3 regions of the Enterobacter vonholyi genome follow, and region 3 is predicted to be linked to each of the others. Evidence: predicted binding sites of a transcription regulator. Region 3 holds the regulator's gene; each other region holds the start of a gene.

Region 1 (10,094 bases), 1.7 Mb from region 3:
TTGGTGCTGAAGAAGGCTTCACCGGCGTTATCGACCTGGTGAAAATGAAAGCCATCAACTGGAACGATGCAGACCAGGGCGTTACCTTCGAATACGAAGATATCCCAGCTGCAATGCAGGACCTGGCTGACGAATGGCACCAGAACCTGATCGAATCCGCTGCTGAAGCTTCTGAAGAGCTGATGGAGAAATACCTGGGTGGTGAAGAACTGACTGAAGAAGAGATCAAAAAAGCTCTGCGTCAGCGCGTTCTGAACAACGAAATCATCCTGGTAACCTGTGGTTCTGCGTTCAAGAACAAAGGTGTTCAGGCGATGCTGGATGCGGTAGTTGACTACCTGCCATCCCCGGTTGACGTTCCTGCGATCAACGGCATCCTGGACGACGGTAAAGATACTCCGGCTGAGCGTCACGCAAGCGACGAAGAGCCATTCTCTGCACTGGCGTTCAAAATTGCTACCGACCCATTCGTGGGTAACCTGACCTTCTTCCGCGTTTATTCTGGTGTGGTTAACTCCGGTGACACCATCCTGAACTCCGTGAAAGCGGCGCGTGAGCGTTTTGGCCGTATCGTACAGATGCACGCTAACAAACGTGAAGAGATCAAAGAAGTTCGTGCGGGCGACATCGCTGCAGCTATCGGTCTGAAAGACGTGACCACTGGTGACACCCTGTGTGACCCGGATCACCCGATCATTCTGGAGCGTATGGAATTCCCAGAGCCGGTAATCTCCATCGCAGTTGAACCAAAAACCAAAGCTGACCAGGAAAAAATGGGTCTGGCTCTGGGCCGTCTGGCGAAAGAAGACCCATCATTCCGCGTATGGACTGATGAAGAATCTAACCAGACCATCATCGCTGGTATGGGTGAACTGCACCTGGACATCATCGTTGACCGTATGAAGCGTGAATTCAACGTTGAAGCGAACGTGGGTAAACCTCAGGTTGCTTACCGCGAAGCGATTCGCGCGAAAGTTACCGACATTGAAGGTAAACACGCTAAGCAGTCTGGTGGTCGCGGTCAGTACGGTCACGTTGTGATCGACATGTACCCACTGGAGCCGGGCTCTAACCCGAAAGGTTACGAGTTCATCAACGACATCAAAGGTGGTGTAATTCCTGGCGAATACATCCCTGCCGTTGATAAAGGCATCCAGGAACAGCTGAAAGCGGGCCCTCTGGCTGGCTATCCGGTTGTTGACATGGGTGTTCGTCTGCACTTCGGTTCTTACCACGACGTTGACTCCTCTGAACTGGCGTTTAAACTGGCTGCGTCTATTGCCTTTAAAGAAGGCTTTAAGAAAGCAAAACCAGTTCTGCTTGAGCCAATCATGAAGGTTGAAGTAGAAACTCCTGAAGAGAACACCGGTGACGTTATCGGTGACTTGAGCCGTCGTCGCGGTATGCTGCGTGGTCAGGAATCCGAAGTAACTGGCGTTAAGATCCACGCTGAAGTTCCGCTGTCTGAAATGTTCGGATATGCGACTCAGCTGCGTTCTCTGACCAAAGGTCGTGCATCATACACCATGGAATTCCTGAAGTATGATGATGCGCCTAACAACGTTGCTCAGGCCGTTATTGAAGCCCGTGGTAAGTAATCCACAGGATTAAAACCTAAGTCCCGTGCTCTCTCCAGAGGGGAGAGCACTATAGTAAGGAATATAGCCGTGTCTAAAGAAAAATTTGAACGTACAAAACCCCACGTCAACGTTGGTACTATCGGCCACGTTGACCATGGTAAAACTACCCTGACTGCTGCAATCACTACCGTTCTGGCTAAAACCTACGGTGGTTCTGCTCGTGCATTCGACCAGATCGATAACGCACCAGAAGAAAAAGCTCGTGGTATCACCATCAACACCTCTCACGTTGAGTACGACACCCCGACTCGCCACTACGCACACGTAGACTGCCCAGGCCACGCCGACTATGTTAAAAACATGATCACCGGTGCTGCGCAGATGGACGGCGCGATCCTGGTTGTTGCTGCGACTGACGGCCCAATGCCTCAGACTCGTGAGCACATCCTGCTGGGTCGTCAGGTAGGCGTTCCTTTCATCATCGTGTTCCTGAACAAGTGCGACATGGTTGATGACGAAGAGCTGCTGGAACTGGTAGAGATGGAAGTTCGTGAACTGCTGTCTCAGTACGATTTCCCAGGCGACGATACTCCAATCGTTCGTGGTTCTGCTCTGAAAGCGCTGGAAGGCGAAGCTGAGTGGGAAGCGAAAATCATCGAACTGGCTGGCTTCCTGGATTCTTACATCCCAGAACCAGAGCGTGCGATTGACAAGCCATTCCTGCTGCCAATCGAAGACGTATTCTCCATCTCCGGTCGTGGTACCGTTGTTACCGGTCGTGTAGAGCGCGGTATCATCAAAGTTGGTGAAGAAGTTGAAATCGTTGGTATCAAAGAGACTGCGAAGTCTACCTGTACTGGCGTTGAAATGTTCCGCAAACTGCTGGACGAAGGCCGTGCTGGTGAGAACGTTGGTGTTCTGCTGCGTGGTATCAAACGTGAAGAAATCGAACGTGGTCAGGTTCTGGCGAAGCCAGGCTCAATCAAGCCACACACCAAGTTCGAATCTGAAGTGTACATTCTGTCCAAAGACGAAGGCGGCCGTCATACTCCGTTCTTCAAAGGCTACCGTCCACAGTTCTACTTCCGTACAACTGACGTGACCGGTACCATCGAACTGCCAGAAGGCGTTGAGATGGTAATGCCAGGCGACAACATCAAGATGGTTGTGACTCTGATCCACCCAATCGCGATGGACGACGGTCTGCGTTTCGCAATCCGTGAAGGCGGCCGTACCGTTGGCGCGGGCGTTGTTGCTAAAGTTCTGGGCTAATTAATTATCCCCGAATAAAAAAGGACGCTTCGGCGTCCTTTTTTGTTTTCTGCCGCTCAGGTATTTGTCACAAAATTTCGCATTTTTTGCCTGCTCCCTCCCCGCATTCTGGCGTTTGTGCTATTGTAATCATAACCATTCTCACTTACACTTTGCGCATAATTTGAACGGGAGTTTATATGTACGTTTGTTTATGTAATGGTGTAAGCGACAAAAAAATACGTCAGGCCGTTCGCCAGTTCCAGCCCCAGTCATTCCAGCAGCTTCGCAAATTTGTTCCGGTGGGAAATCAATGCGGTAAATGTGTACGTGCTGCGCGAGAGATCATGCAGGACGAACTGATGCAGATCCCGGAATACAAAGAGATCGCGTAAGCGCCCATCTTTTTTTTGACATCCCTGTAGCCCGATCTACGCTTCAATGAGTGGAAGCGGAGGGACTATATAATGAAAGGTGATGTTAAAATCATAAGTTATCTCAATAAATTATTGGGAAATGAGCTTGTCGCAATCAACCAGTACTTTCTTCACGCGAGAATGTTCAAAAACTGGGGACTCAAACGTTTAAACGACGTTGAGTACCATGAATCTATAGATGAGATGAAACACGCTGATAAATATATCGAGCGTATTTTATTCCTTGAAGGCATTCCAAACCTGCAGGATCTCGGCAAGCTGGGCATCGGAGAAGATGTCGAAGAGATGCTGCGTTCCGACCTCAGGCTGGAGCTTGAAGGCGCCAAAGATCTCCGTGAAGCCATTGCCTATGCTGACAGCGTACATGACTACGTCAGTCGCGATATGATGATCCAGATCCTGGCCGATGAAGAAGGCCATATTGACTGGCTGGAAACGGAGCTGGATCTGATTGCTAAAATCGGCCTGCAAAACTATCTTCAGTCACAGATTAAAGTGGAAGAATAAGCAACGTCTTCCAGCCAACGCATAAACCCGCTGCTGCCAGAAATGGCCCAAAAGGCAGCGGGTTTTTTATTGCCTTCTTATCAGGGTGGATTAACGAAAAAACAAGAATGCAAAGGAGCGCCATCAGTGCTGCAAGCAACACCAGCGCGGGCAGTATGCACCAGCCATGCCATGCACCAAGCGCAGCCAGGTATTTTACATCGCCATATCCCATACCTTCACGCCGGCAGATAAACCAGTAGCCCCAGTAAATAATGGCAAAGGCAATATATCCGGCCATCGCACCCGCCACCGCGCTCGGCAGAAAATCAGGTTGGATACAGAGTTGAAAGAGCAGTCCCGACCATAACAGCGGGCAGAGAAATTTATCGGGAAGCAGACCGTAGCGAATATCGGCATGTACAAGTAAGGCAGTCAGCGAAAGATAGATCAGCAGAAAGGGGAGGGTGGTTAGCATGAAAAAGGCCTCAAGCGGGTTTGCGCGCATACTCGTTATAATCGGCCTTGCCGGCAACGCATAAAAAACGGAGATGCGTAGCGGCTCGAAACAAAGCATCGACGCAGATTACATTGCATAAAATGTTGCGCGCTCTTATGAATACTGCGCCTCTGGCGCTTAATTTCTAAACGGCACTTGCGTCTTGCCCAGATTTACGTATAATGCGCGGGCTTGTCGTAATTGACGGCGGGTTCAATCAGAACCAGAGTAGCTCATTTTGTTACTCAACAATGCTCCCAATTGGGGAGCTACGTAAGAACGGTTACACTCTCCCATCAATCGTAATGGGTTTGAGGAGTAATCATTTTCGTTTATAAAATAATTGGAGCTCTGGTCTCATGCAGAACCAAAGAATCCGTATCCGCCTTAAAGCGTTTGATCATCGTCTGATCGATCAATCAACCGCGGAAATCGTCGAGACTGCTAAGCGCACTGGTGCGCAAGTCCGTGGTCCGATCCCGCTGCCGACCCGCAAAGAGCGCTTCACCGTTCTGATCTCTCCGCACGTTAACAAAGACGCGCGCGATCAGTACGAAATCCGCACTCACAAGCGTCTGGTTGACATCGTTGAGCCAACTGAGAAAACCGTTGATGCTCTGATGCGTCTGGATCTGGCTGCCGGTGTAGACGTGCAGATCAGCCTGGGTTAATCAGGTCATCGAGCGATTGAGAGGTTGAAACAATGATTGGTTTAGTCGGTAAAAAAGTGGGTATGACCCGCATCTTCACTGAAGATGGCGTTTCTATCCCAGTAACCGTAATCGAAGTTGAAGCAAACCGCGTTACTCAGGTTAAAGATCTGGCTAACGATGGCTACCGCGCTATTCAGGTTACCACTGGTGCTAAAAAAGCTAACCGTGTAACCAAACCAGAAGCGGGTCACTTCGCTAAAGCTGGCGTAGAAGCTGGCCGTGGTCTGTGGGAATTCCGTCTTGCTGAAGGCGAAGAGTTCACCGTAGGTCAGGACATTAGCGTTGAGTTGTTTGCTGACGTTAAAAAAGTTGACGTAACCGGTACCTCTAAAGGTAAAGGTTTTGCTGGTACCGTTAAGCGCTGGAACTTCCGTACCCAGGACGCTACTCACGGTAACTCCTTGTCTCACCGCGTTCCGGGTTCTATCGGTCAGAACCAGACTCCGGGCAAAGTGTTCAAAGGCAAGAAAATGGCAGGTCAGCTGGGTAACGAACGTGTAACCGTTCAGAGCCTGGACGTAGTACGTGTTGACGCTGAGCGCAACCTGCTGCTGGTTAAAGGTGCAGTTCCGGGTGCAACCGGTAGCGACCTGATCGTTAAACCAGCTGTGAAGGCGTAAGGGGATAGCAATGGAATTAGTATTGAAAGACGCGCAGAGCGCGCTGACTGTTTCCGAAACTACCTTCGGTCGTGATTTCAACGAAGCGCTGGTTCACCAGGTTGTTGTTGCTTATGCAGCTGGTGCTCGTCAGGGTACTCGTGCTCAGAAGACTCGTGCTGAAGTAACTGGTTCTGGCAAAAAGCCATGGCGCCAGAAAGGTACCGGCCGTGCGCGTTCAGGTTCTATCAAGAGCCCGATCTGGCGTTCAGGTGGCGTGACCTTCGCTGCGCGTCCACAGGACCACAGTCAAAAAGTTAACAAAAAGATGTACCGCGGCGCGCTGAAAAGCATCCTGTCCGAACTGGTACGTCAGGATCGTCTGATCGTTGTCGAGAAGTTCTCTGTTGAAGCGCCTAAAACTAAGCTGCTAGCACAGAAACTGAAAGACATGGCTCTGGAAGATGTGCTGATCATCACCGGTGAGCTGGACGAGAACCTGTTCCTGGCCGCACGTAACCTGCATAAGGTTGACGTACGCGATGCGACTGGTATCGACCCGGTTAGCCTGATCGCCTTCGACAAAGTCGTAATGACTGCTGATGCTGTTAAGCAAGTTGAGGAGATGCTGGCATGATTCGTGAAGAACGTCTGCTGAAGGTGCTTCGCGCACCGCACGTTTCTGAAAAAGCGTCTACTGCGATGGAAAAAACAAACACCATCGTTCTCAAAGTTGCTAAAGACGCGACCAAAGCAGAGATCAAAGCTGCTGTGCAGAAACTGTTTGAAGTCGAAGTCGAAGTCGTTAACACCCTGGTTGTTAAAGGGAAAGTTAAACGTCACGGACAGCGTATCGGTCGTCGTAGCGACTGGAAAAAAGCTTACGTCACCCTGAAAGAAGGCCAGAATCTGGACTTCGTTGGCGGCGCTGAGTAAGTCGGAGGAGTAATACAATGGCAGTTGTTAAATGTAAACCGACATCTCCGGGTCGTCGCCACGTAGTTAAAGTGGTTAACCCTGAGCTGCACAAGGGCAAACCTTTTGCTCCGTTGCTGGAAAAAAACAGCAAATCCGGTGGTCGTAACAACAATGGCCGTATCACCACTCGTCACATCGGTGGTGGCCACAAGCAGGCTTATCGTATTGTTGACTTCAAACGCAACAAAGACGGTATCCCAGCAGTTGTTGAACGTCTTGAGTACGATCCGAACCGTTCCGCGAACATCGCGCTGGTTCTGTACAAAGACGGCGAACGCCGTTACATCCTGGCCCCTAAAGGCCTGAAAGCTGGCGACCAGATTCAGTCTGGCGTTGATGCTGCAATCAAAGCAGGCAACACCCTGCCGATGCGCAATATCCCGGTTGGTTCTACCGTTCATAACGTAGAAATGAAACCAGGTAAAGGCGGTCAGCTGGCACGTTCCGCTGGTACTTACGTTCAGATCGTTGCTCGTGATGGTGCTTATGTCACCCTGCGTCTGCGTTCTGGTGAAATGCGTAAAGTCGAAGCAGACTGCCGCGCTACTCTGGGCGAAGTTGGCAATGCTGAGCATATGCTGCGCGTTCTGGGTAAAGCAGGTGCTGCACGCTGGCGTGGTGTTCGTCCTACCGTTCGCGGTACTGCGATGAACCCAGTCGACCACCCACATGGTGGTGGTGAAGGTCGTAACTTTGGTAAGCACCCGGTATCTCCGTGGGGCGTTCAGACCAAAGGTAAGAAGACCCGCAGCAACAAGCGTACTGATAAATTTATCGTACGTCGCCGTAGCAAATAATTTTAGAGGATAAGCCATGCCACGTTCTCTCAAGAAAGGTCCTTTTATTGACCTGCACTTGCTGAAGAAGGTAGAGAAAGCGGTGGAAAGCGGAGACAAGAAGCCCCTGCGCACTTGGTCCCGTCGTTCAACGATCTTTCCTAACATGATCGGTTTGACCATCGCTGTCCATAATGGTCGTCAGCACGTTCCAGTCTTTGTTACCGACGAAATGGTTGGTCACAAACTGGGTGAATTCGCACCGACTCGTACTTATCGCGGCCACGCTGCTGATAAAAAAGCGAAGAAGAAATAAGGTAGGAGGAAGAGATGGAAACTTTAGCTCAACATCGCCATGCTCGTTCTTCTGCTCAGAAGGTTCGCCTTGTTGCTGACCTGATTCGCGGTAAGAAAGTGTCGCAGGCCCTGGACATCCTGACCTATACCAACAAGAAAGCTGCGGTATTGGTCAAGAAAGTACTGGAATCTGCCATTGCTAACGCTGAACACAACGATGGCGCTGACATCGACGATCTGAAAGTCGCGAAAATTTTCGTAGATGAAGGCCCAAGCATGAAGCGCATTATGCCGCGTGCGAAAGGTCGTGCAGATCGCATCCTGAAGCGCACCAGCCACATTACTGTGGTTGTGTCCGATCGCTGAGACTCTGGAGACTAGCAATGGGTCAGAAAGTACATCCTAATGGTATTCGCCTGGGTATTGTAAAACCATGGAACTCTACCTGGTTTGCGAACACCAAAGAATTCGCTGACAACCTGGACAGCGATTTTAAAGTACGTCAGTACCTGACTAAGGAACTGGCTAAAGCGTCTGTATCTCGTATCGTTATCGAGCGTCCAGCGAAGAGCATCCGTGTGACTATTCACACTGCTCGTCCTGGCATCGTTATCGGTAAGAAAGGCGAAGACGTAGAAAAACTGCGCAAGGTCGTAGCGGATATCGCTGGCGTTCCTGCACAGATCAATATCGCTGAAGTTCGTAAGCCTGAACTGGACGCTAAATTGGTTGCTGACAGCATCACTTCACAGCTGGAACGTCGTGTAATGTTCCGTCGTGCTATGAAGCGTGCTGTACAGAACGCAATGCGTCTGGGCGCTAAAGGTATCAAAGTTGAAGTTAGCGGCCGTCTGGGCGGCGCGGAAATCGCACGTACCGAATGGTACCGTGAAGGTCGCGTACCGCTGCACACTCTGCGTGCTGACATCGACTACAACACCTCTGAAGCGCACACCACTTACGGTGTAATCGGCGTTAAGGTATGGATCTTCAAAGGTGAGATCCTGGGTGGTATGGCTGCTGTTGAACAACCGGAAAAACCGGCTGCTCAACCTAAAAAGCAGCAGCGTAAAGGCCGTAAATAAGGAGCGTCGCTGATGTTACAACCAAAGCGTACAAAATTCCGTAAAGTGCACAAAGGCCGCAACCGTGGTCTGGCGCAGGGTACGGATGTTAGCTTCGGCACTTTCGGTCTGAAAGCTGTTGGCCGTGGTCGTCTGACTGCACGTCAGATCGAAGCAGCACGTCGTGCAATGACCCGTGCAGTTAAGCGTCAAGGTAAGATCTGGATCCGTGTATTCCCGGACAAACCGATCACCGAGAAGCCGCTGGAAGTTCGTATGGGTAAAGGTAAAGGTAACGTGGAGTACTGGGTTGCCTTGATCCAACCGGGCAAAGTCCTTTATGAAATGGACGGTGTTCCGGAAGAGCTGGCCCGTGAAGCCTTCGGCCTGGCAGCAGCGAAACTGCCTATCAAAACCACCTTTGTAACTAAGACGGTGATGTAATGAAAGCAAAAGAGCTGCGTGAAAAAAGCGTTGAAGAGCTGAACGCTGAGCTGCTGAACCTGCTGCGTGAGCAGTTCAACCTGCGTATGCAGGCTGCAAGTGGCCAGCTGCAACAGACTCACCTGCTGAAGCAAGTGCGTCGCAATGTTGCACGCGTTAAGACTTTACTGACTCAGAAGGCGGGTGCGTAATGACCGATAAAATCCGTACTCTGCAAGGTCGTGTTGTTAGCGACAAAATGGAGAAATCCATTGTTGTAGCTATCGAACGTATTGTGAAACACCCGATCTACGGTAAATTCATCAAGCGTACGACCAAACTGCACGTACATGACGAGAACAACGAATGTGGTATCGGCGACAAGGTTGAAATCCGTGAATGCCGCCCACTGTCCAAGACTAAGTCCTGGACGCTGGTTCGCGTTGTAGAGAAAGCGGTTCTGTAATACAGTACGCCTTCTCAATACGAATAAACGGCTCAGCGATGAGCCGTTTATTTTTTCTACCCATATTGCAGAAGCGGTGTTATAATGCCGCGCCCTCGATATGGGGCTTTTTAACGGCTCTGATTTTAGAGTCTCAGGTAGTAGTTGACATTAGCGGAGCACTAAAATGATCCAAGAACAGACTATGCTGAACGTCGCCGACAACTCCGGTGCACGTCGCGTAATGTGTATCAAGGTTCTGGGTGGCTCGCACCGTCGCTACGCAGGCGTAGGCGACATCATCAAGATCACCATCAAGGAAGCAATTCCACGTGGTAAGGTCAAAAAAGGTGATGTGCTGAAGGCGGTAGTGGTGCGCACCAAGAAGGGTGTTCGTCGCCCTGACGGTTCTGTCATTCGCTTCGATGGTAATGCATGCGTTATTTTAAACAATAACAGCGAGCAGCCTATCGGCACGCGTATCTTTGGGCCGGTAACTCGTGAACTTCGTACTGAGAAGTTCATGAAAATTATCTCTCTGGCACC
Region 2 (10,094 bases), 1.9 Mb from region 3:
TGGTCATCCACCGGCGGAATGGCCGGTGCCGGCTTCACTTCTTCCGGCGCATTGCGGTTTTCCAGCTCGGTCAGACGCTGTTCCAGCAGCGCCAGCTTCTCGCGGGTGCGCAGCAGAACCTGGGTCTGCACGTCAAACTCTTCGCGACTGACTAAATCAAGGCGAACCAACTGCGCCTGCAGCGTCTGGCGGATTTTCTTTTCTACGTCATCACCAAATTCACGAATGCCTTTTGGCATAGATTCATGAACCTGACGCGCGATCTGCTCAATTTTTTTCGGGTCAATCATTGTCGTTTCCCTTGATGGAAAGGTGTTAGTGTCCATTGTAGCGCGTCATGCCCGGGGTAAACAAAATTGTTTGATGCTTATGCATTGCCCAGGATAATCAATAGCGTTATAGTTATCTCGCTTATTCTCAGGGCGGGGCGAAATTCCCCACCGGCGGTAAATCAGCGTGACGCTGAAAGCCCGCGAGCGCTTTGGGTGAAAACTCAAAGGTCAGCAGATCCGGTGTAATTCCGGGGCCGACGGTTAGAGTCCGGATGGGAGAGAGTAACGATCAAGTCGGGCATGGGCCCGCTCACGTTATCTTTTTGCCGCTTATACGGCGCTCCTAAGACTGCCCTGATTCTGGTAACCATAATGTTAATGAGGTTTTTTTACCATGAATCAGACGCTACTTTCCTCTTTTGGCACTTCAACTCAACGTGTTGAACATGCACTGGATGCACTGCGCGAAGGCCGCGGTGTGATGGTGCTTGACGATGAAAACCGTGAAAACGAAGGCGACATGATTTTCGCCGCCGAAAACATGACCGTTGAACAGATGGCGCTGACCATCCGTCACGGCAGCGGCATCGTATGCCTGTGTATTACCGAAGATCGTCGTAAGCAGCTCGAGCTGCCGATGATGGTCGAAAACAACACCAGCGCCTTTGGTACCGGTTTTACCGTGACCATTGAAGCGGCGCATGGCGTGACCACCGGTGTGTCTGCGGCTGACCGTCTGACTACCGTACGTGCCGCCATTGCTGATGATGCGAAGCCATCCGATCTGCACCGTCCAGGCCACGTCTTCCCGCTGCGCGCGCAGGCGGGCGGCGTGTTGACCCGCGGCGGTCACACCGAAGCGACGATCGACCTGGTGACGCTGGCGGGCTTCAAACCTGCCGGTGTGCTGTGTGAGCTGACTAACGATGACGGCACCATGGCGCGCGCGCCGGAGTGCATCACCTTTGCCCGTCTGCACAACATGCCGGTGGTCACGATTGAAGATCTGGTCGAGTATCGCCAGGCGCACGAGCGCAAAGCCAGCTGATAATAAAAACGCCGGGATGTCCCGGCGTTTTTTTACCCGATTCCTGCGGTCTGCAGCAGAACCAGACTTAATCCCATCACCGACATTCCGCACAGCACGCCATAGCTGGGGTTGTTGTTAGGATCGATCTCCTTCGCCAGCGGCATCAGTTCATCCACCGAAAGCGCAACCATGATCCCGGCTACCGCTGCCATAATCGCTGCCATCACTACCGGAGAGACCAGGCTACCGAGGATGAGCCAGGCCAGCACGCCGCCAAGGATTTCGGCCATCCCGGAAATACCCGCCCAGAACACAGCGGTGCGTTTCGATCCCGTTGCGGCATACACGGGTCCAGCGACGGCCAGTCCTTCAGGAATATTGTGTAAGGCGACCGCCAGCGCGATGCCAAAGCCCATCTCAAGATTGCTGCTGGCCGTCACGTAGGTGGCGACCCCTTCCGGGAAGTTATGCAGGCTGATGCCAAGCGTTAACAGCACGGCGGTACGCTTGATATTGCGCGGCATGGGCGTCACGTTTTTCTGCATTAAATCCTGCGGATGGGCGTGCGGCAGCATTCGATCGAGGGCAAAGTACCCCAGCAGGCCAAAGACAAACATGCCGTAGCCCAGCAGCGGAGACATGCCTTCCGTGCCCAGCGCGGCAGGGAGCATTTCCATCAGGGAGATGAGCAACATGATCCCGGCAGCAAAGCCCAGTGAGAAGGCCAGTACGCGGTTAGAGGGCTTTTGGCCGAGCACGCCGAGGATCGCGCCGATGAAGGTCGCGGCGCCCGCCAGTATGGTCAGGATCAGAGGGACTGACATGCATTGCTCCTTATGATAATGATTCTCATTAATATAAATGATTCATTTCTGGCAAAGCGAGGGGGAAAACCCGGCTTTACACATTCCTTACATTCAAATTTCCTGATGATGATCTTCACGCTTATCTGCGTTCATCTTTGCCGGATTGCGCGTAATGTAGCACCATTAAATTGACACCTTCCGTAAGGATATCACCATGACTTCTTCACGTATGCCAGCCCTGTTTTTAGGCCACGGTAGCCCTATGAACGTTCTGGAAGACAACGTCTATACCCGCGCCTGGCGTCATCTGGGCGAGACGCTACCGCGTCCGAAAGCGATCGTGGTGGTATCTGCGCACTGGTTTACCCGTGGGACGGGCGTGACCGCCATGGAAGCGCCAAAAACCATTCATGATTTTGGCGGCTTCCCGCAGGCGCTATACGACACGCATTATCCGGCCCCCGGCTCGCCCGAGCTGGCACAAAGGCTGGTGGATTTGCTGGCACCTGTCCCTGTGACGCTGGATAAAGAAGCCTGGGGCTTTGACCACGGCTCCTGGGGCGTGCTTATTAAAATGTATCCTGATGCGGATATCCCGATGGTGCAGTTGAGCATCGACAGCACCAAACCGGCCGCCTGGCATCTTGAGATGGGGCGTAAGCTGGCGACCCTGCGTGATGAAGGCATCATGCTGGTGGCGAGCGGCAACGTGGTGCATAACCTGCGTACCGCACGCTGGCACGGTGAGAACACGCCGTACCCGTGGGCGACCGCCTTTAACGACTACGTTAAAGCGAACCTGACCTGGCAGGGGCCGGCTGAGGCGCATCCGCTGGTGAACTATCTGGATCATGAGGGCGGTTCGCTTTCTAACCCGACGCCGGAGCACTTCCTGCCGCTGCTGTACGTACTTGGCGCGTGGGATGGTCAGGAGCCGGTTACGATCCCGGTCGACGGTATTGAGATGGGCAGTTTGAGTATGCTATCGGTGCAGGTGGGATAATAAAAGCAAAACGGCAACGTCAGGTTGCCGTTTTTAGTCTTTCCACCCTCTCCCTGTGGGAGAGGGCTGGGGTGAGGGCATCAGGCCGCAGTCTTACTCCACAAAAATGTGCGGATAGAACCGCGACAGATCCTGCGTGATCAGCGCGCGATCTTCGCGAATTCCAATTCCGGCAGGCTGATCGTTGATGAGCCAGCTGCCAATCAGCGTATAGCTGTCGCCAAATTTTGGAAGTTGATAGAACTCCTGGACGATCATCCCTTCTTCGCCGTACGGCCCTTCAACCGCTTCCAGCGTCTTGCCGTTTTCGATAATCGACACGTTTGCGCCTTCGCGTGAGAAGATCGGCTTGACGACGTACTTCTCCATTTGCGGGTAATCATCTTCTGCAAAGTACGCCGGCAGCAGGTTCGGATGGTTCGGGAACATCTCCCACAGCATCGGCAGCAGGGCTTTGTTGGAGATAATGCTCTTCCAGGCCGGCTCAAGCCAGCGCACGCCAGCATCTTCCAGCTTGGTGGAGAACATCTCGCGCAGCATGTATTCCCACGGGTAGAGCTTGAACAGGTTGCTGATCACCTGGTCCTGCATGTCCGTGAACTGACCTTTTTCACCCAGGCCGATATCCTCGATATAGAGGAACTCGGTCGCGACCTCCGCTTCAGCGGCGCAATCCTGCAGATACTGAACCGTGCCACGGTCTTCTTCCGTGTCGCGGCAGCAGGCGAGATGCAGCAGGTTGAAGCCAAACTGCTCGCGCAGCTCGGCGAAGCGCTCGATCAGCTTTTCCTGCAGGCTGTTGAACTGGTCGCTGCCTTCCGGCAGGTTTCCGGCATTGGCCTGGTCTTCCAGCCAGATCCACTGAAAGAACGCCGCTTCGTACAGGGACGTTGGGGTATCGGCGTTGTTTTCCAGCAGCTTCGGTTCACCTTTGCCGTCCCACGCCAGATCCAGGCGAGAGTAAAGCGAAGGCTGATTCGTTTTCCACGACTGGCGGACAAAGCTCCAGGTGTGCTTTGGAATGCGGAACTTTGCCATCAGCTCGTCGCTGTCGATGACTTTTTCCACCACCTTCAGGCACATCTGGTGCAGCTCGGCCGTTACCTCTTCCAGCTTCTCAACCTGGGCCAGCGTGAGCTTGTAATAGGCGTCTTCACACCAGTACGGCTCGCCGTACATGGTGTGGAAGTTAAAACCGTACTCGGTGGCTTTTTCGCGCCAGTCCGGGCGCTCGGTGATACTGACTCGTTCCATGATCAGCCGCCCATAGAGCGAGTAGATGAGGTGCCTGTCGCGCTGCGCTGCATGCTGGTCTGCTTCGCCACAGACTCACCGAACCCGCCACGGGTGATGGTGCTGGTGGTCGCAGGCTTCGGCGCCATCGCCGTTTTCGGTACGGTCATGGTGCGGCCAGGGGTCGCTGCGCCGTAGCCTTTGCCGCTGGCATCGGTATATTGACCGTAAGCCGGGCTGGCCGGGTTTTTCGAGCTAAACAGCGGCTGCTGCTGGTAGCCTGCACCACCGCCCATAAGGCGGCCCATCATATAGCCTGCCATCAGTGGCATCCAGAAGCTGCCGCTGGACTGCGCCTGCGCCTGATTTTCAGGTGCGGTGCTTGCCTGAGCCGGTGCCTGTTGGCACTGACCTTCACCAAACTCCGCCACGCAGTCTTCGCGTGAGGCATATTTCGGCGCGGTACGTTCCGCTTCTTTCAGCGCGCTAGTATAAGCCGTTTTACATTCGGCGGCTTTGCCGGTTGCGGCAGAGCAGTCGTCCGCGTTTTGATACAGCGAAACCGTTTCGTCATTTTTCTCACAGCCTGCCAGCATAAAGACAGCCGTGACCGCCAGCGCAACAGGGGTGAGGTGACGTGCGTTCCAGCTCTTGCGGAACGACGCGTGATTGATCGTTTTTGTCCGTTTCATCTTTGTCTTCCAGGACCCAGTGGTAATAACGCTCAGGATAGAGGATGAGTGGTTGAAAATGAAGCGAAGAGGGGCGGAATCAGGGGGATCTTTACGTTGACTTACGTTCGGATGTGATTCAGATGCGCCCTCTCCCTGTGGAAGAGGGCTGGAGTGAAGGCATCAGGCCGCAGTAGGCCTGATGACACTCTTAGTTACGGAACGGATTATTGCTCTTGCTGGCAGGCGCTGTGGTTCGCGAGGCAGCAGGCTGTGCAGTAGGGGTAGTGCCGTTAGCGTTGAAGTTATCAACCGCGGCAACCTGCTCCGGGTTCTCCGGTGCAACGCTGTCCGGAGAGGTGGAGACCGGTTTGCCCAACGCGCTGTTCAGCATCTGCAGGTCTTGCTCGTTCAGCGTACCCAGAGCCTGTTTGATGTTCAGCTGGTTAATCAGGTACTGGTAACGCGCGCTGGAGAGCTGCTGTTTCGCGTTGTACAGCGTGGTGGTCGCATCGAGCACGTCCACAATAGTACGTGTACCGACCGAGTAACCTGCTTCCATCGCGTCCAGGGAGCTCTGTGCAGACACAACGGCCTGTTTATAGGCGTTGATGCTGCTGATTGAGGCGTTCACGTTGTTGAAGGAGGAACGCACGGTCTGCACCACGTTGCGGTGGGCGCTTTCCAGCTGCTCGCTCGCGCCAACAAAGTTGTACTGCGCCTGTTTCACCTGGGAGTTGACCTGACCGCCCTGATACAGCGGCAGGGAGAAGCTCAGGCCCACCTTGTTCTGGCCCATATTGCTGTCGTCATACTGGGACGTATTGGTTTTAGAGCCGCTGTAGGTTGTATCAGAGACACCGGTAGACGCGCTCAGGCTCAGGGTTGGCAGATGGCCGTCCTGCGCCTGACGAATTTGCTCGCGGGCCAGGTCCTGGCTCAAACGCGCCTGCAGCAGCGTCAGGTTGCGGTTTTCCGCCTCTTTCAGCAGGGCGTTAACAGCCTGCGGCTTATCCGTTTTGAAGCTGTCGACGTTCAGGGAGGCCAGCTCAGGATAGTAATTGCCGGTGACCTGACGCAGGGATTCCAGCGCGTTGTCGAGGTTGTTACGCGCGGTCACTTCGTTAGCCAGCACGGTGTCGTACTGTGAACGGGCGTTCTGCACGTCGGTGATCGCGACCAGACCCACGTTGAAGCGCTGAGTGGTTTGATCTAACTGACGGTAAATGGCCTGTTTCTGCGCTTCGGTGTAGGAGAGTGCGTCAATCGCGCTCAGCACGTTGAAGTACGCCGTGGCAGTATTCAGGATCAGCGTCTGCTGGTCGGTCTGATAGGTCACATCCTGGATGCCTGCGCTCTTTTCCTGCAGGGTCAGGGCACGCCATTTGGACATATCAAACAGCGTCTGTGTTAATTGCAGTGAGGCGCTGGTAGCATTGGAGTTTACGCCGTTAGCGTCGCGGAAACCGTTGCTGTAGGTATAATCTGCACCTAAACCTAACTGTGGCAGCAAGGGGCTACGAGCTTCGTTAATCTTTTCAAACGCAGCATCACGATCGGCCGCTGATTTACGTAAATCAGGGTTGCCCAGACGTGCCTGCTGGTAGACCTGTAACAGGTTTTCCGCCTGGCTCATTGCACTGAAGCCCGTCAGGCTCAGGCCGATAAGGATGGGGAGCAATTTCTTCATTTGCATTCCTTGTTGTGAAGCAGTATTAGCGCTGATCTAATTAAAAAATAATTGCCGATTCTAACAGAATCATCCACACCAAAAGGTTGGCGTTACGTGCCATCTGGCGGTAATTTGCACCAATCTACCATATAGCCTTACAAACGGCAGCCAAACAGCCTTGAAATTCACAATTTCATCACCATTGCTACCAGGACTCGACTCATGCAAAAACCAGAAAAGTTGCCCGTGACATTCGCCAAAAACGATGTAGAAATTATTGCACGAGAAACGCTTTATAGCGGTTTTTTTTCAATGGATCTTTACCGTTTCAGGCATCGTCTGTTTAACGGGGAAATGAGCGGCGAAATCAGACGCGAAATTTTTGAGCGCGGGCATGCGGCAGTCTTGCTACCCTTTGACCCAGTGCGTGACGAAGTTGTGCTGGTGGAGCAGATCCGCATCGCCGCTTACGACGTCAGTGAGAGCCCGTGGCTGCTGGAAATGGTGGCCGGGATGATCGAAGAGGGTGAGACGGTTGAAGACGTCGCCCGACGCGAGGCGCTGGAAGAGGCCGGGCTGGTGGTGGGCCGCACAAAACCGGTGCTGAGCTATCTGGCAAGCCCGGGAGGTACCAGCGAGCGCTTGTCCATTATGGTGGGTGAAGTGGACGCCACGACGGCGGAAGGGATCCACGGTCTGGCAGATGAAAACGAAGATATTCGGGTTCATGTGGTGAGCCGGGAACAGGCTTATCAGTGGGTAGAAGAGGGGAAAATCGACAACGCAGCGTCTGTCATCGCCCTGCAATGGCTGCAGCTGCATTATCAGACATTACGAAACGAGTGGAAAAAATGAAGCGCTATACGCCTGACTTCCCAGAAATGATGCGCCTGTGCGAAACCAATTTCGCACAATTGCGCCGCCTGCTGCCGAAAAACGACGCACCCGGCGAAACGGTAAGCTATCAGGTGAGCAACGCGCAGTATCGTTTAACGATAACAGAATCAACGCGCTACACTACGCTGGTGGAAATTGAGCAAACGGCACCCAGCATTAGCTACTGGAGCCTGCCGTCAATGACGGTACGCCTCTATCACGACGCGATGGTCGCTGAAGTGTGTTCAAGCCAGCAGATCTTTCGCTTCAAGGCGCGGTATGATTACCCGAATAAAAAGTTGCATCAACGCGACGAAAAGCATCAAATTAACCAGTTTTTAGCCGACTGGCTAAGATATTGTTTAGCACATGGAGCAATGGCGATTCCGGTTTGTTAGCGTCATAAACCTACCTAAGGACACCATTTGGAAAGCCTGTTGAACCTGACTGTTGCTGGTGGGGCGCCAGTCAGGATATTACAAATCACCGATACCCACCTTTTTGCCGAAAAGCATGAAACGCTGCTGGGGGTGAATACCTGGGAGAGTTATCAGGCGGTACTTAGCGCGATTCACGCCGAAAACCGTGCATGCGATCTGATTGTCGCAACGGGCGATCTGGCGCAGGACCAATCTTCCGCGGCCTACCAGCATTTTGCTGAAGGCATCGCGAGCTTTAGCGTGCCTTGCGTCTGGCTGCCAGGAAATCATGACTTCCAGCCCGCTATGTACAGTTCTCTCCAGGATGCGGGTATTTCTCCGGCGAAATGTGTTTTTGCGGGTGACCAGTGGCAGATCCTGCTGCTGGACAGCCAGGTGTTTGGCGTCCCGCACGGTGAGTTAAGCGAGTTTCAGCTCGACTGGCTGGAGACCAAACTGGCTGCTGAACCTGAACGTCACACGCTGCTGTTGCTTCATCATCACCCTCTGCCGGCGGGCTGTAGCTGGCTCGATCAGCACAGTCTGCGCAACTCCGCAGCGTTGGATCGCGTGCTGGCGAAGTTCCCGCGAGTGAAAAACCTGCTGTGTGGACATATTCACCAGGAACAGGATCTCGACTGGAACGGGCGCCGCATGCTGGCGACGCCGTCGACCTGCGTTCAGTTTAAGCCGCACTGCGCCAACTTTACGCTGGATACCATTGCGCCAGGCTGGCGCTGGCTGGAACTGCATGCCGACGGCACGCTGACCACGGAAGTCTGCCGTTTGACCGGTGCAAAATTCCGCCCGGATACCGCTTCAGAAGGCTATTGATGTCTACGCTCCTTTATCTGCACGGATTCAACAGCTCGCCGCGCTCCGCAAAAGCGACACTGTTTCGCCAGTGGCTGAGCGAGCATCACCCCGACGTTGAGATGATTATCCCTCAGCTGCCGCCTTACCCGGCAGAGGCCGCGGAGATGCTGGAATCGATTGTGCTTGCGCACGGCGGCGAAACCTTCGGTGTGGTCGGTTCCTCGCTGGGCGGGTATTACGCCACCTGGCTCTCACAATGCTTCATGCTACCTGCCGTTGTGGTTAATCCGGCGGTTCGGCCATTTGAGTTGCTGAGGGACTTTCTTGGCGAAAACGAGAACCCCTACACCGGGCAGCAATATGTGCTAGAGTCACGCCATATTTACGATCTCAAAGTTATGCAGGTCGACCCGCTTGAGGCGCCGGATCTCATCTGGCTGTTGCAGCAGACGGGTGATGAAGTGCTGGATTACCGCCAGGCAGTGGCGTATTACGCCTCCTGCCGCCAGACTATAGAAGAGGGCGGAAACCATGCTTTCACGGGCTTTGAGAATCATTTCACCCAGATTGTCGATTTTCTTGGACTGCACAGCCACTGACAATCAATGCGAATTGCTAGTTTAAATCATGACGCAAACCTATAACGCTGATGCCATTGAGGTCCTCACCGGGCTTGAGCCGGTTCGCCGCCGCCCGGGGATGTACACCGATACAACGCGCCCAAACCATCTGGGCCAGGAAGTTATTGATAACAGTGTGGACGAAGCGCTGGCGGGCCATGCCAAACGCGTTGACGTTATCCTGCATGCCGATCAGTCGCTGGAAGTCATCGACGACGGGCGCGGCATGCCGGTGGATATCCATCCGGAAGAGGGCGTGCCTGCCGTTGAGCTGATCCTCTGTCGTCTGCACGCGGGCGGTAAGTTCTCCAACAAGAACTACCAGTTCTCCGGCGGCCTGCATGGCGTGGGGATTTCCGTCGTGAACGCCCTGTCCAAGCGCGTGGAAGTAAACGTCCGTCGCGACGGCCAGATTTATAACATCGCGTTTGAAAACGGCGAGAAGGTGCAGGATCTGCAGGTTGTCGGCACGTGCGGCAAACGCAACACCGGCACCAGCGTCCACTTCTGGCCTGACGAAAGCTTCTTCGACAGCCCGCGCTTTTCCGTATCCCGCCTGACGCACCTGCTGAAAGCCAAAGCGGTGCTGTGTCCGGGTGTGGAAATTACCTTTAAGGATAACGTCAACAATACCGAGCAGACCTGGTGCTACGCCGATGGCCTGAACGACTACCTG
Region 3 (10,094 bases):
GCTGCCGTCGTGCAGACCGTCAACAAACCATTTGAAGCCCACCGGCACTTCCACCAGCTTGCGGCCCAGCGCCTCAACCACGCGGTCGATCATCGCCGAGGAAACCAGCGTTTTACCGACAGCCACCTCTTTGCCCCACTGCGGACGGTGCTGGAACAGATAGTTAATTGCGACCGCAAGATAGTGATTCGGGTTCATCAGCCCGGCAGGGGTGACGATACCGTGACGGTCATAATCGGGGTCGTTAGCAAACGCCAGATCGAATTTATCACGCAGCGCCAGCAGGCCCGCCATCGCGCACTCGGAGGAGCAGTCCATACGGATCGCGCCGTCTTTGTCCAGATGCATAAAGCGGAAGGTCTGATCGACGTGATCGTTCACGATGGTCAGATCCAGCTTGTAGTGCTCGGCGATACGTTTCCAGTATTCGATACCGGAGCCGCCCAGCGGATCCACGCCCAGCTTGAGGCCGGCTTTCTGGATGGCCGCCATATCGACGATATCCGCCAGGCCTTCCACGAACGGCTGAACCAGATCCAGCTCTTTCACGTGGCCGGACGCCATGGCCGCATCCAGAGAGATGCGCTTCACGCCTTTCAGGTCATCAGCCAGCAGCGCGTTCGCGCGATCCTCCACCACTTTGGTGACGTTGGTATCTGCCGGGCCACCGTTAGGCGGGTTATATTTGATACCACCGTCTTCCGGCGGGTTGTGGGATGGCGTGATAACGATACCGTCAGCCAGCGCGCCACCTTTTTTGTTGTGCACCAGGATGGCGTTAGAGACCGCAGGCGTTGGGGTGAAGCCGTTGTTCTCCTGAACAATCACATCGACACCGTTTGCCGCCAGCACTTCCACAACAGAGATGAACGCCGGTTCAGACAGGGCATGGGTATCTTTCCCCACGTAGCACGGACCGGTAACGCCGTTTTTAGCGCGCTCTTCCGCAATGGCCTGAGCAATGGCCAGAATGTGCGGTTCGTTAAAGCTGTGGCGCGCCGCGCTGCCGCGGTGACCAGATGTACCAAACTTCACTGCGTGTTCTGCGTTGCCCACGACCGGCTTCAGCACGTAATACTGCGCGGTCAGCTGAGCGACGTTAATCAAATCGCTTTGTTGTGCAGGTTGGCCTGCACGGCTGTGATTTGCCATTACCGGGTCCTTCTGATGCAAGGGTTAAATTGTACCGCAAACCTTTTCAATCAATTCCGCCGGGAACTGCATGGACTGCATGATGTGTTCAATCATGCTGCACTTGCGGCCCGTATTGGTATTGGTGATCACCCAGTACGGGGTGCCAGGAACATGTTTGGGTTTGGTTTGATTGCCATTTTGCAGCAGCGTCTGCTCGTCGCCCGCGAAATAGACGCGAGTACGACCGTGCAGCGACTCGGTCGCTTCAGCAAACGCTTTGTTATCCAGTGAGTAAAGTGTAGACAGCACCAGCATAAAGCGGTTAACCGCCTTTTTCTGCTCCGCGTATTCATCGGAAAGGAGCAGCTCGCGCATCGCGCGCACTTTATCTTTTGCCGGCGTCACGGCAGGTTTTGCTTGTGCAACAACGCTTGGCTGAGACACGACATCTTTGGTGACTGGGGTAGCAGGCTGTGAAGCGGCGGAAATTTTAAGCATGCGCCGTAAAATGTCGGACGCGCTCTCCCCGATATGCCGCGTCTGGCTGGCAATATACTGATAGAGTTCGTCATCAACTTCGATTGTTTTCATCTTAATCCAGTGCGATATCTTATCTGAATACAAGTCATTGGGATTATAAGGTCAAATCCCAACAGCGGATAGCGTCAAACCAGGTTGGCGGCAAAAGTCAGATTAAACTGGAACCTTGCAGCCGGGCGGCAGAATGGTCAACATGATACCCTAACCTGACATACGTAAAAAAAGAACTTTGCCATGAAATTGAATACCCGAGCGCAAACTGCACAATCGCCGAACAATAATTCTCCCATCGTACTGGTTCACGGGCTTTTTGGCAGCCTGGATAACCTGGGCGTGCTGGCGCGCGATCTGGTTACTGACCACGATATTTTACAGGTCGATATGCGCAATCACGGTCTTTCCGGCCGTTCCGACGAGATGACCTACGCGGCAATGGCGCAGGATCTGCTGGATACGCTGGATGCCAACGACCTGCAAAAGGTGACCCTCATCGGGCATTCAATGGGTGGCAAAGCAGTGATGGCCCTGACGGCACTGGCCCCGGAGCGTATTAACGGCCTGATTGTAATTGATGTTGCGCCCGTGGATTACGACGTCCGCCGCCACGACGAAATTTTTGCCGCCATCAATGCGGTCACCGAAGCGGGCGTCGCGACTCGCCAACAGGCGGCTGCCGTCATGCGTGAGCATCTTGATGAAGAAGGCGTAGTCCAGTTCCTGCTGAAGTCGTTTGTTGACGGCCAATGGCGTTTTAACGTGCCGGTGCTCTGGAACCAGTACAACAACATCGTGGGCTGGGAAACCGTCCCCGCCTGGCCGCACCCTACCCTCTTTATTCGCGGCGGTAACTCTCCTTACGTTACCGACGCGTACCGCGACACGCTGCTGGCCCAATTCCCGCAGGCTCGCGCCCACGTGATTGCCGGTGCCGGACACTGGGTGCACGCAGAAAAACCCGATGCCGTGCTGCGCGCCATTCGCCGCTATCTCGCTGATACGACAAATTGATTAAAAAGAAAGCGACTGGAAGGCTGCGGGCTTCCAGTCGTTGGCGTGCCGTTTTTGGTGATGTATGATGGCGCGCTTATCGCCCGGGCATTAGCAGGGCGGCGTGTTTCCCCCGAAGTCTCAGAATCATGGCCAAAGAACAAACGGACCGTACGACACTAGATCTGTTCGCGAATGAGCGTCGCCCGGGACGACCGAAGACGAATCCGCTTTCGCGCGATGAACAGCTGCGTATCAATAAACGCAATCAGCTTAAACGCGATAAAAATCGCGGGCTTAAGCGTGTCGAACTGAAGCTTAACGCCGACGCCGTCGATGCGCTGAACGAGCTGGCTGACGCGCGAAATATCAGCCGCAGCGAGCTCATTGAAGAGATGTTAATCGCCCAGCTTGAGACGTTGCGCAGCCAGGCATAAGTCTGAAAATCCCCTTTATTACCCTTTTCATGTAGCACAGAGTGCAGTCCTGCGCGATAGCTGTTTCCGCAGGGTTGCCAGTTCTGCTATTATTGCCCTTATCCGTGGCCGAATTGCGCCACCATACTATTAAGTTTCAAGAGGTTATTTTACTCATGGCAATCATCGGCATTTTCTTTGGCAGTGATACCGGCAATACCGAAAATATCGCAAAAAACATTCAAAAACAGCTCGGTAAAGACGTTGCTGATGTGCATGACATTGCCAAGAGCAGCAAAGAAGATCTGGAAGGCTATGATATTCTGCTGCTGGGTATCCCAACCTGGTACTACGGTGAAGCCCAGTGCGACTGGGATGATTTCTTCCCGACGCTGGAAGAAGTGGACTTCAACGGTAAGCTAGTTGCCCTGTTTGGCTGCGGTGACCAGGAAGACTACGCTGAGTATTTCTGTGACGCGCTGGGTACCATCCGCGACATCATTGAGCCGAATGGCGCGGTTATCGTAGGCCACTGGCCGACCGCTGGTTACCACTTCGAAGCGTCTAAAGGCCTGGCCGATGACGATCATTTCGTGGGTCTGGCCATCGACGAAGACCGTCAGCCAGAACTGACCGCAGAGCGCGTTGAGAAATGGGTTAAGCAGATCCGTGAAGAGCTGCACCTGGACGATATTCTTAACGCCTGATTTTTCTCGCGGCGCAACGGCGGTTGCGCCCGTGCACCAGGTCAAACCGATTAAATTAATTGCTACAATCTTTTAACTTTTTCGCCCAGACCTGTACAATGTCTCCCTGATAAAATGTGGTTTTCCATCGAGCAAGTTTGTTGGTGATACCCCATTTTTATAAGCATATTTTGCCTGAGACTTGCAGTTTTCATTTAGCCATGGCAGTTCTATAATGAGACGCATTATCCCAGGTGCATTTTCTGTCACTTCCTACAGAAGTGAATCGTTTAGCAACAGGACAGATTCCGCATGACTGACAACAATACCGCATTAAAGAAGGCTGGCCTGAAAGTTACGCTTCCTCGGTTAAAAATCCTCGAAGTGCTTCAGGGTCCAGACAATCACCATGTCAGTGCGGAAGACCTTTATAAACGTCTTATCGACATGGGTGAAGAGATTGGGCTGGCTACCGTCTATCGCGTGCTGAACCAGTTTGATGACGCGGGCATTGTCACCCGTCATAATTTCGAAGGCGGTAAATCTGTTTTCGAACTGACCCAGCAGCAGCACCACGATCATTTGATCTGCCTCGACTGCGGCAAGGTCATTGAATTCAGCGATGATTCCATCGAAGCGCGCCAGCGTGAAATCGCCGCGCGTCACGGTATCCGCCTGACCAACCACAGCCTGTATCTTTACGGTCACTGCGCTGAAGGCGACTGCCGCGAAGATGACCACGCGCACGACGCAAAATAATCAAGTGTTCATACTCTGAGCCAGCCGAAAGGTTGGCTTTTTTTTGCCAGAAAAAAGCCCGGTAAGCGCAGCGCCACCGGGCGTAAAGCAACTTATTTATTATTGTTGCGTATCTCGTTCCAGATCTTATCGCAACGCTTGGTCACTTCCTGATCGTTACCGGTTTTACGCGCCTGGATACAGGCCTGGTAATCCATCACGCGGACATTCTCCCGCGTCGCAAACTGCTCATGCGCTTTCTCTTTCTTCAGCACGTTCAGCACGCTCTGACAGGCGTCAATTTTCTCCGGCGATCCTTCTGCTGTATTAATACAGGCGCTATAGGCCTCCTTCAGCCGGGAATCTTCTTTCGGTGCCTCACTCTGAGCACACGCCACCAGCCCTGATGCCAGTAACGCGACGATTACGATTTTTTTCATCATATGCAGTCTCCGGTCCGGCGGGATCTAACCCGCCGGAAGATTCATCAGAAGATAGTGAACGGTGCGATAACCATGAATTTCACGTCACGTTCATCCTGGAAGATGTTGCCGTAACCGCCCGCGTAGCTCGGGATATCGGAGTGGTTGTCATATTGAGTGAAGTGCAGTTTGAACATTGTGCCTTTCGCGCGGCCATCCTGCAGGGTATAGATAGCATCGAGGCTGTAAGAAGACTCTTTCAGGCGATAGTTGGGATCGTAGTATGCGTCCGGAGTTGCCATATCGGCAGGTTTTGCATCCCAGGCGTAAGCGTAAGAAGCGCCCACCGCCCAGCCAGGCAGGTTCCAGTTTTTCAGGTCGTACATTGCGCCGAAGAAGACCGCTTTCTCGCCGTCGGCGTTGAAGTCTGAGCGGTTATCCCACCAGATATCAAGACGACCGTTGGATGAGGCATAGGTCGGGGTCATACGCTGCAGGAAGTAGCCCTGCTGCCCTTCCGCCTTCACCCATGTTCCTTCCAGACGTAAATCAACCTGACCGACCTTATAGCCGAAGGTTAGCGCCTGCAGCCACGCGGTGCCATCATAAATGTCATTGACGCCACCGTTGCTGACTTTGTCGCGCGTACCGTAGAACTGATAGCTGGTACTCAGCGGGCTACCCGCGACATCAAACTTATAGCTGGCCTTGGCAAAGTACTGATCGATATACCCTTGCGCCTGGCCAAATGCTGCTTCGAGAACCAGATCGTTTTTGAAGTCGTATTTCGCCCCCAGCGAGTGGAGATAATCGACTTTGGTTTTCTTATCGTTCTGGTAGAACTTGTCCATCTCGATGTGCCAGGGTGCTTTGTACTCGTTGGTCCACATATAGGAGAAGCTCAACGCACCCGCATCACCGTAGTCAAAGTTCGCCCCGGCTTCCGCACCCTGATAGGTACCCGGCATAAAACTCCAGTGCGGTGCTAACAGGGTCTGGCCAGTTGGCTGAATATAACCACCGCGCGCCCATACCGGACCGTATTTAAATTTTGCAGCGGCTTTGTACAGGCTGATGCCGCTCTTATCCCCGGACCAGTCTTCTTTATACGCTTTATTGCTGGAGGAGAAGGCAATTTCGTTCGGGTGGGCGCTGTCGCCGTTTTCCGCCATTTCAATCGCGGTAAACGCAGCAATATCCAGACCGAACATATCCGCGGCATAGCCTGACTGGAAGTCCAGGTTGGCGTTCCAGGTGGAATGAGAAAGGTTGGTTTTGTATTTGTCTTCGGTGACGTCTTTACGGTCACGTTCACGCTGCCAGTAATAGATACCGCCCGTGAGGGTAGAATCGTCGATGAAGCCCGCCGCTTTCGCCTCTGGTGTCACTACCAGGCCCGACATTGCTGTCACACCGGCAATAGCCAGCGCCAGCGCACTACGTTTGCCACTGAACGTACGCATAGATTATTCCTCTTTGACGAATTAAAACGCCTGAAACGGCGTAAATAAAAAAGACCAAATGGTCAGGGGTAGTTTTAAATACCCTCGAATTAACTACCGTCGTTAGGTTATTTTTCGCGACGCGAATTATCAATGCTTTTTAGCGGACAAAAGTCAGGATTATGACGAAGTGCACATAATCAGTAGTGCTTTGTAACATTTGCAGGGAGGCGAGGAATGGCGGGGAATTTTCAATTATTTCAGTGGCTAGACGAGAAACATCTTCCCTTTCTTATAACCTTTTTGTTTTTCCTAATGACACAAACTTTTTTTTGAAAAATAAGTAGCACCTCATTGACCTGATATTTTTATCACACCTTTTTAGGCCCTGGCTTAATACCCTGATCGTTAAATAAAAAAACGCCGCATAGTGCGGCGTTTGTCTCTCATTGACCAGACCAGCAATATTATTCGCCGATCTTCGTCCAGGTATCACGCAGACCTACGGTACGGTTAAATACCGGTTTTTCTGCCGTGCTGTGACGGCTGTCCAGGCAGAAGTAACCTTCACGTTCGAACTGGAACGCTTTGCCTGCTTCAGCGTTTTTCAGAGAAGGCTCCGCATAACCCTGCTTAATCACCAAAGATTCCGGGTTGATGGTCGCCAGGAAGTCTTCCGCAGCACCAGGGTTAGGCACGCTGAACAGACGATCGTACAGACGAATTTCTACCGGCAGCGCGTGGGATGCGCTCACCCAGTGGATAACGCCTTTCACCTTGCGGCCATCCGCAGGATCTTTGCTCAACGTTTCAGCATCATAAGAACAGAAGATGGTGGTGATATTCCCTTCTGCATCTTTCTCAACGCGCTCGGCTTTGATGACGTAGGCATTACGCAGACGCACTTCTTTACCCAGCACCAGACGCTTGTACTGCTTGTTGGCTTCTTCGCGGAAGTCAGCGCGGTCAATCCAGATCTCGCCGCTGAACGGCACGTCACGGCTTCCCATTTCCGGCTTGTTCGGATGGTTAGGCATGGAGACCAGCTCGCTTTCACCCTGCGGATAGTTTTCGATAACCAGTTTCACCGGATCGATAACCGCCATCGCGCGCGGAGCGTTTTCGTTGAGATCTTCGCGAATGCATGATTCAAGAGACGCCATCTCGATGGTGTTGTCCTGCTTGGTCACGCCGATACGTTTGCAGAACTCACGAATAGAGGCGGCAGTGTAACCACGACGACGCAGACCAGAAATGGTAGGCATACGTGGATCATCCCAGCCCTCAACGTGCTTGTCGGTCACCAGCAGGTTCAGCTTACGCTTGGACATCACGGTGTATTCCAGGTTCAGGCGAGAGAACTCGTACTGGCGCGGATGCACAGGAATGGTGATGTTATCCAGAACCCAGTCGTACAGACGACGGTTGTCCTGGAACTCCAGCGTACACAGGGAGTGCGTAATGCCTTCCAGCGCATCGCTGATGCAGTGGGTAAAGTCGTACATCGGGTAGATGCACCACTTGTTGCCGGTCTGGTGGTGTTCCGCAAACTTAATGCGGTACAGCACCGGATCGCGCATCACGATAAACGGAGACGCCATGTCGATTTTGGCACGCAGGCACGCTTTGCCTTCTTCGAAGCCACCGGCACGCATTTTTTCAAACAGCGCCAGGTTCTCTTCCACGCTGCGGTCGCGGAACGGGCTGTTTTTGCCCGGTGCGGTCAGCGTACCGCGATACTCACGGATCTCGTCAGCAGACAGCTCGTCGACATACGCCAGACCCTTGTTGATAAGCTCTACCGCATAGGCGTACAGCTGATCAAAATAGTCAGAGGAGTAGCAGATATCGCCAGACCAGTTGAAGCCCAGCCATTGCACGTCGTTCTTAATGGACTCAACGTATTCGATGTCTTCTTTTACTGGGTTGGTGTCATCGAAACGCAGGTTGCACTGTCCCTGGTAGTCTTGCGCAATGCCAAAGTTCAGGCAGATGGACTTCGCATGCCCGATATGCAGGTAGCCGTTCGGCTCCGGCGGAAAGCGGGTATGAATTGTGGTGTGCTTACCACTGGCCAGATCTTCATCGATGATCTGACGAATAAAGTTACTCGGGCGGGCTTCAGCCTCACTCATCGTGGATTCCTCAAAGCGTAAACAACGTATAACGGCATATGATCTTATAAGCCGGACGTAGTGACAACCCTTAAAACGTCTCTGAAGAAAATAATGGGGGCATTTGCTGCAAAAAAAAGCGGCGGAGGATCTCCCCCGCCGCTTAAGGCATGACTCTACTCAGGAGCGATTACTTGCCTTTAATCTCGTACAGCGGTGTTTGACCCGCAACAACCTGACCTTTCGCCTGAATGACCAGGCCGCTGAAGTCGTCGATGTTGCTGCAAACGACCGGACTTATCATGGAGCGCGCGTTGGCGTTCAGGAAGTCCAGATCCATTTCCAGAATCGGTTGCCCAGCCACCACTTCAGCGCCCTCTTCCACCAGACGAGTAAAGCCCTGGCCGTTCAGCGCAACGGTATCGATACCCATATGGACAACGATCTCCGCGCCATTTTCGGTTTCGAGGCAGAACGCATGGTTGGTGTTGAAGATTTTCACGATGGTACCGGCAGCCGGAGACACAACGGTTTTGTCCGTTGGTTTCACCGCCACACCGTCACCGACCGCTTTGCTGGCGAAGGCTTCGTCAGGCACCTGCTCAATCGCAACGACTTCACCGGTTACCGGTGAAACCAGCGCGGCTATCGTTTTGGCGTTGGGTACCGCCTGCGGTTTTGCAGCCGCTGGCGCGGCGGCAGGTGCGACAGAAGCTTCTGCTGCGGCTACCGGGCCGGTAGTTTTCATGGCATTAGCAATTTTCTCTGCCACAAAGCCAACGATAATCTGCACGCTGGTTTTGTTCAGGCGGATAACACCGGACGCGCCCAGACGTTTGGCCAGCGCTTCGTTCACCAGGGAAGAGTCTTTGACGTTCAGACGCAGACGAGTGATACAGGCATCGATACCGGTCAGGTTGTCAGAACCGCCTACTGCGGCGATGTACTGACGCGCCAGACCTGAAACGTCCTGGTCCTGAGCACCGCTCACGTTCACATCCTGACCATCCGCTTCGCTACCGGCCACGGCCAGTTCACGACCCGGTGTCATGAGGTTAAATTTGGTGATAGTGAAACGGAACACTACGTAGTAGATCGCGAAGAACACCAGACCTTGCGGGATCAGCATCCACCAGTGGGTCGCCAGCGGGTTACGGGACGAAAGCACCATATCCACCAGACCGGCGCTGAAGCCGAAACCGGCAATCCACTGCATGCTGGCAGCGATGAACACGGAGATACCGGTCAGCACGGCGTGGATCACATACAGAACCGGCGCCACGAACATGAAGGAGAACTCCAGCGGCTCGGTGATACCGGTGAAGAAGGCCGCGAACGCGCCCGCCATCATGATACCCAGCACTTTCGCTTTATTCTCTGGACGCGCGCAGTGGTAGATAGCCAGCGCAGCACCCGGTAGACCAAACATCATGATCGGGAAGAAGCCCGCCTGGTAACGACCGGTGATACCGACAACCGCTTTACCTGCTTCGATGGACTGTGCGCCACCCAGGAAGTTAGGGATATCGTTAATACCGGCAACGTCGAACCAGAACACGGAGTTCAGCGCGTGGTGCAGACCAACCGGGATCAGCAGACGGTTGAAGAACGCGTA

The links. The regulator Fur, encoded in region 3, represses iron uptake genes when iron is present. The targets are predictions, from matches to a motif close to ATAATAATGAGAACNACTATCAA.
Region 1: bfd (bacterioferritin-associated ferredoxin) is a predicted target of Fur. The motif match lies at 2,975-2,997, and genes of this name have one in related genera.
Region 2: zupT (zinc transporter ZupT) is a predicted target of Fur. The motif match lies at 2,139-2,161, and genes of this name have one in related genera.

The regions. Positions count from the first base shown of each region.
Region 1 is NZ_CP162152.1:4,043,943-4,054,036, reverse strand. Features, by position in the region: gene fusA (elongation factor G) at 1-1,598, shown strand, start outside; gene tuf (elongation factor Tu) at 1,668-2,852, shown strand; gene bfd (bacterioferritin-associated ferredoxin) at 3,032-3,226, shown strand; gene bfr (bacterioferritin) at 3,299-3,775, shown strand; gene AB3N39_RS19070 (A24 family peptidase) at 3,759-4,232, opposite strand; gene rpsJ (30S ribosomal protein S10) at 4,613-4,924, shown strand; gene rplC (50S ribosomal protein L3) at 4,957-5,586, shown strand; gene rplD (50S ribosomal protein L4) at 5,597-6,202, shown strand; gene rplW (50S ribosomal protein L23) at 6,199-6,501, shown strand; gene rplB (50S ribosomal protein L2) at 6,519-7,340, shown strand; gene rpsS (30S ribosomal protein S19) at 7,357-7,635, shown strand; gene rplV (50S ribosomal protein L22) at 7,650-7,982, shown strand; gene rpsC (30S ribosomal protein S3) at 8,000-8,701, shown strand; gene rplP (50S ribosomal protein L16) at 8,714-9,124, shown strand; gene rpmC (50S ribosomal protein L29) at 9,124-9,315, shown strand; gene rpsQ (30S ribosomal protein S17) at 9,315-9,569, shown strand; gene rplN (50S ribosomal protein L14) at 9,736-10,094, shown strand, end outside.
Region 2 is NZ_CP162152.1:3,789,469-3,799,562, reverse strand. Features, by position in the region: gene ubiK (ubiquinone biosynthesis accessory factor UbiK) at 1-290, opposite strand, end outside; FMN riboswitch at 410-560, shown strand; gene ribB (3,4-dihydroxy-2-butanone-4-phosphate synthase) at 667-1,320, shown strand; gene zupT (zinc transporter ZupT) at 1,353-2,126, opposite strand; gene ygiD (4,5-DOPA dioxygenase extradiol) at 2,323-3,111, shown strand; gene AB3N39_RS17750 (glutathionylspermidine synthase family protein) at 3,205-4,365, opposite strand; gene AB3N39_RS17745 (DUF1190 family protein) at 4,368-5,036, opposite strand; gene tolC (outer membrane channel protein TolC) at 5,227-6,705, opposite strand; gene nudF (ADP-ribose diphosphatase) at 6,910-7,542, shown strand; gene AB3N39_RS17730 (DUF1249 family protein) at 7,539-7,961, shown strand; gene cpdA (3',5'-cyclic-AMP phosphodiesterase) at 7,989-8,816, shown strand; gene yqiA (esterase YqiA) at 8,816-9,397, shown strand; gene parE (DNA topoisomerase IV subunit B) at 9,426-10,094, shown strand, end outside.
Region 3 is NZ_CP162152.1:1,262,100-1,272,193, reverse strand. Features, by position in the region: gene pgm (phosphoglucomutase (alpha-D-glucose-1,6-bisphosphate-dependent)) at 1-1,152, opposite strand, end outside; gene seqA (replication initiation negative regulator SeqA) at 1,177-1,725, opposite strand; gene ybfF (esterase) at 1,909-2,682, shown strand; gene ybfE (LexA regulated protein) at 2,811-3,098, shown strand; gene fldA (flavodoxin FldA) at 3,254-3,784, shown strand; gene fur (ferric iron uptake transcriptional regulator) at 4,076-4,522, shown strand; gene chiQ (ChiQ/YbfN family lipoprotein) at 4,615-4,941, opposite strand; gene chiP (chitoporin) at 4,989-6,386, opposite strand; gene glnS (glutamine--tRNA ligase) at 6,833-8,500, opposite strand; gene nagE (N-acetylglucosamine-specific PTS transporter subunit IIBC) at 8,670-10,094, opposite strand, start outside.